Regions from separate parts of the Comamonas sp. C24C genome, predicted to be linked through region 2. Evidence: predicted binding sites of a transcription regulator. Region 2 holds the regulator's gene; the other holds the start of a gene.
What was found. The regulator NrdR, encoded in region 2, represses ribonucleotide reductase genes. The targets are predictions, from matches to a motif close to CACNANATNTNGTG.
Positions count from the first base shown of each region.

Region 1 (2,394 bases), on a different contig from region 2:
GCGTGAGCCAGTGGCGCGGGCGAGATCGCTGCAACGACGACTCCATAGGCATCGAGCTGGAAGGCCTGGAAGGTCTGAGCTTCGAAGCCCCCCAGTACCAGGCCCTGCAGCAGCTTTGCAGCGCCATCGCCGCGCAATACCCCGTGCACTACATCGCCGGGCACGAGCACATCGCCCCCGGACGCAAGCAGGACCCCGGCCCTGGCTTTGACTGGCAGCGCCTGCAGCAGCAGCTGGGCAGCGCGGACGGCACCCGGTCATGGGAATTTCCGCCGCACGTTTCACCGCGGTCCTGATCTTTTCATAGCAGCTTCCGCACGCTATCTCTTGAATTCCTGGTGATTCAGCACTGAAGTCACCTGATGACAGGCGTCAGGCGCTCCTCTTTTTGTAAGCCCGCATCCTCCATCCCTTTTGCACCTGGAAGCGGCATGTCAATGGCGCGCGCGCAACAACTGTCGCCTGCATCAAACACGCAAATTTTTTACATATTTCCGGCCCGCTCTCCCGCCGCGCGCAACCGCGCCACAGGCCTTTATTCATGCGGGATGAAGTCATTTTTTCAGCTGTCAAGCGGTGGCCGAAATGTCAGATTCAGTAGTTTCATCAGGTCAGCCAGTTTTAAGCGCGATACACTACCGGTAGTGTTTAAGGGCGCCTCAGACCCCATATCTAGTGTTTACAAGTTGTGCACACCCTGTGCAAACCATGTGTAGACCAAGGCGCCGAATCGTGTTTTTGATGGCCTGCCCACAGTGCAGGCCTTTGTCTGCCTATCCACATACTGACTCAGAGGAACTTATGCAAGAAGCGTTGAACTCACTGCCTTCTGCCGCACCTGCCGGTGCAGCCAATTCTTCCTCCCCCAATGACAGCTACCAGATCATCCGCCGCAGCGGCGATGTGGTGGCTTTCGCGCCCCAGAAGATTGCCGTGGCCCTGACCAAGGCTTTCCTGGCCGTGCGCGGCGCGCAGGGCGCGGCTTCCGCCAGCGTACGTGACACCGTCAACGAACTCACCGACGGCGTGGTGCGCGCCCTGGTGCGTTCGCGTCCCGATGGCGGCACCTTCCATATCGAAGATGTGCAGGACCAGGTCGAACTCGGCCTGATGCGCGCCGGTCACCAGGACGTGGCCCGCGCCTATGTGCTGTACCGCGAGCGCCGCAACCAGGAACGTGCCGAGCAGAAGAAGGTCGCCGAAGTGGCTGCCGCCGCCGCCTCCAAGCCCGTGCTGCATGTGACCGACAACGGCCAGCGCGTGCCGCTGAACCAGGAGCGTCTGGAAGCCCTGATCGTCGCTTCCTGCGGCAATCTGAATGCCGACATCCAGTCCGGCCCCATCGTGGCCGAAACCCTGCGCAATCTGTATGACGGCGTGCCTCTGGCCGAGGTCTACAAGGCGTCCATCCTGGCCGCCCGTACGCTGATCGAAAAAGACCCCGACTACACCTACGTCACCGCCCGCCTGCTGCTGCACACCATCGTGCGCGAAGTCATGGGCCGCGACGTGCAGCCCGCAGAAATGCAGGCCGCCTATGCCGACTACTTCCCCGGCTTTGTGCAAAAGGGCGTGGATAACGAGCTGCTCAACCCCGAGCTGCTGAACTACGACCTGCCCCGTCTGGCCAAGGCCCTGAAGGCCGAGCGCGACGAACAGTTCGACTACCTGGGTCTGCAGACCCTGTACGACCGCTACTTCCTGCACGTGCGCAAGACCCGCATCGAGCTGCCCCAGTCCTTCTTCATGCGCGTGGCCATGGGCCTGGCACTGAACGAGCCCGACCGCAACGCCCGTGCCATCGAGTTCTACGAACTGCTGTCGTCCTTCGACTTCATGTCGTCCACTCCCACGCTGTTCAACAGCGGCACGCTGCGTTCGCAGCTGTCGTCCTGCTACCTGACCACCGTGCCCGACGATCTGGACGGCATCTACGAATCCATCAAGGAAAATGCCCTGCTGTCCAAGTTTGCCGGCGGCCTGGGCAATGACTGGACCCGTGTGCGTGCCCTGGGCTCGCGCATCAAGGGCACCAACGGCGAATCGCAAGGCGTGGTTCCCTTCCTCAAGGTGGTCAACGACACGGCCGTCGCCGTGAACCAGGGCGGCAAGCGCAAGGGCGCGGTCTGCACCTATCTGGAATCCTGGCACCTGGACATCGAAGAGTTCCTGGAGCTGCGCAAGAACACCGGCGACGACCGCCGCCGCACCCACGACATGAACACGGCGAACTGGATTCCCGACCTGTTCATGAAGCGCGTGATGGAAGCGGGCCAGTGGACCCTGTTCTCGCCCGCCGACGCTCCCGATCTGCACGATCTGTACGGCGAAGCCTTCGAGAAGGCCTACACCGCCTATGAAGCCAAGGTCGACAGCGGCGAGCTCAAGCTGTTC
Region 1 is NZ_JBKFBC010000006.1:166,673-169,066, forward strand. Features, by position in the region: gene ampD (1,6-anhydro-N-acetylmuramyl-L-alanine amidase AmpD) at 1-296, shown strand, start outside; gene ACLBXN_RS13145 (ribonucleoside-diphosphate reductase subunit alpha) at 802-2,394, shown strand, end outside.
Region 1: the regulator NrdR is predicted to act here: its motif matches at 665-678, upstream of ACLBXN_RS13145 (ribonucleoside-diphosphate reductase subunit alpha).

Region 2 (2,394 bases):
CATAGGACTGCCATGTTTCAACGCACCGATACCGTCGCGAAAGTCGACCCCGAACTGTTTGCAGCTATTGAAGCTGAAAACCATCGCCAGCAAGAGCACATCGAGCTGATCGCCAGCGAGAACTACTGCTCGCCCGCCGTGATGGAAGCCCAGGGCTCCCAGCTGACCAACAAGTACGCCGAAGGCTATCCCGGCAAGCGCTACTACGGTGGCTGCGAGCATGTGGACGTGGTCGAGCAGCTGGCCATTGACCGCATCAAGCAGATCTTTGGCGCCGAAGCCGCCAACGTGCAACCCAATTCCGGCTCTCAGGCCAACCAGGCGGTGCTGATGGCTTTCGCCAAGCCCGGCGACACCATTCTGGGCATGAGCCTGGCCGAAGGCGGTCACCTGACCCACGGCATGGCGCTGAACATGTCCGGCAAATGGTTCAAGGCCGTCTCCTACGGTCTGAATGCCGACGAAGCCATCGACTACGACAAGCTCGAAGAGCTGGCCCGCGAACACAAGCCCCGCATCATCGTGGCCGGCGCTTCCGCCTATGCCCTGCGCATCGATTTCGAGCGCTTCGCCAAGATCGCCAAGGAAGTCGGCGCCATCTTCTGGGTGGACATGGCCCACTATGCCGGCCTGATCGCCGCAGGCGTGTACCCCAACCCCGTGCCCCACGCCGACGTGGTCACCACCACCACCCACAAGAGCCTGCGCGGCCCTCGTGGCGGCGTGATCCTGATGAAGGCCGAGCACGAGAAGGCCATCAACAGCGCCATCTTCCCCGGCCTGCAAGGCGGCCCCCTGATGCACGTCATCGCCGGCAAGGCCGTGGCCTTCAAGGAAGCCCTGACTCCCGAGTTCAAGGCCTACCAGGAACAGGTCGTGAAGAATGCCAAGGTGTTTGCCGAAACACTGACCGAGCGCGGTCTGCGCATCGTCTCCGGCCGCACCGAAAGCCACGTGATGCTGGTGGACCTGCGCGCCAAGGGCATTACCGGCAAGGCTGCCGAAGCGGCTCTGGGTCTGGCTCACATCACCGTGAACAAGAACGCCATCCCCAACGACCCCGAGAAGCCTTTCGTGACCAGCGGCATCCGTATCGGCACGCCCGCCATGACCACCCGTGGTTTCGGTGAGGAAGAAGCCCGCATCACCGCCAATCTGGTGGCCGATGTGCTGGACAAGCCCGAAGACGAAGCCAATCTGGCCGCCGTGCGCGCCAAGGTGGCCGAGCTGACTGCCAAGTTCCCTGTCTACAGCAAGTAAATCCTGCTGCGCTGAGCTGTCATGAAGTGCCCCTTCTGCAACCATCCGGACACGCAAGTGGTTGAGACCCGCGAGTCCGAGGACGGGGGCTTCATCCGCCGCCGCCGCCGCTGCGGCGGCTGCGACAAGCGCTTCACGACCTACGAGCGCCCCGAGGTCAGCTTTCCGACCGTGGTCAAGAGAGACGGCCGCCGTATCGAATACGAGCGTGCCAAGCTGCAAGGCTCTTTTCAGATCGCGCTGCGCAAGCGCCCCGTGAGCACCGAACTCATCGATGCAGCCATAGAGCGCATCGAGGACAGGCTGCTCAATCTGGGCCAGCGTGAAATCGATTCCAGCCGCCTTGGCGAGCTGGTGATGGATGAACTCAAGGGCCTGGACAAGGTCGGCTATATCCGGTTTGCCAGCGTATACCGCAGCTTCGAGGATGTGGACGACTTCAAGAACATCATGGATGAGGTTCGCAGTCCCAAGGCCAAGGCCGCCAGAAAGCCCCAGGCCTGACCGCCGCCATGACAAAAGCCACCTTCGGGTGGCTTTTGTTTTGTGCACTTGATGGCAGGCATCCGCTATCAACTTATGAGCACCTGGCGCATGATTTCAGAGGATATAAGATAGATTTTTATCTGATTTCCTTAATCCACACGCGTAATGCGCTCCTTTAAAGGTAGCACCATCGGACCACTGCGGCTTTGCTCGCGCACATGCTCGGCCAGGGCATCCAGATCCGGCATGCCGCCCACCACATCGATGCCTTGCGCGAAGATGCTGAAGTTGTCGCCGCCGCTGCCCAGATAGCTCTGCAGTCCCACGCGGTAGCGCTGCGACATCTCTAGCCGCCGGCCGTTCAGGCGCAACTCGCTCACGCGCCGGCCCGCGGGCTGGCGGCGATCGAAGCGATAGCTGAAGCCCTCGGACACCTGCAGGATGCGCGGCGCATTCACGGTGTTGCTGCCGCTGCCGAATTGCTGCTCCAGCACCTGGCGAATCTGCTCGCCCGTCAGACTCATCACCATCAGCGTATTGCCGAACGGCTGAACGCTGAACAGCTGGCCATAGTTCACGCTGCCGTCGGCCGCGGGCAGCAGGTCGGCGCGCACACCGCCGGGGTTCACAAACGCCAGTTGCGCTGCG
Region 2 is NZ_JBKFBC010000003.1:362,314-364,707, reverse strand. Features, by position in the region: gene glyA (serine hydroxymethyltransferase) at 13-1,260, shown strand; gene nrdR (transcriptional regulator NrdR) at 1,282-1,764, shown strand; gene ACLBXN_RS08550 (bifunctional metallophosphatase/5'-nucleotidase) at 1,896-2,394, opposite strand, start outside.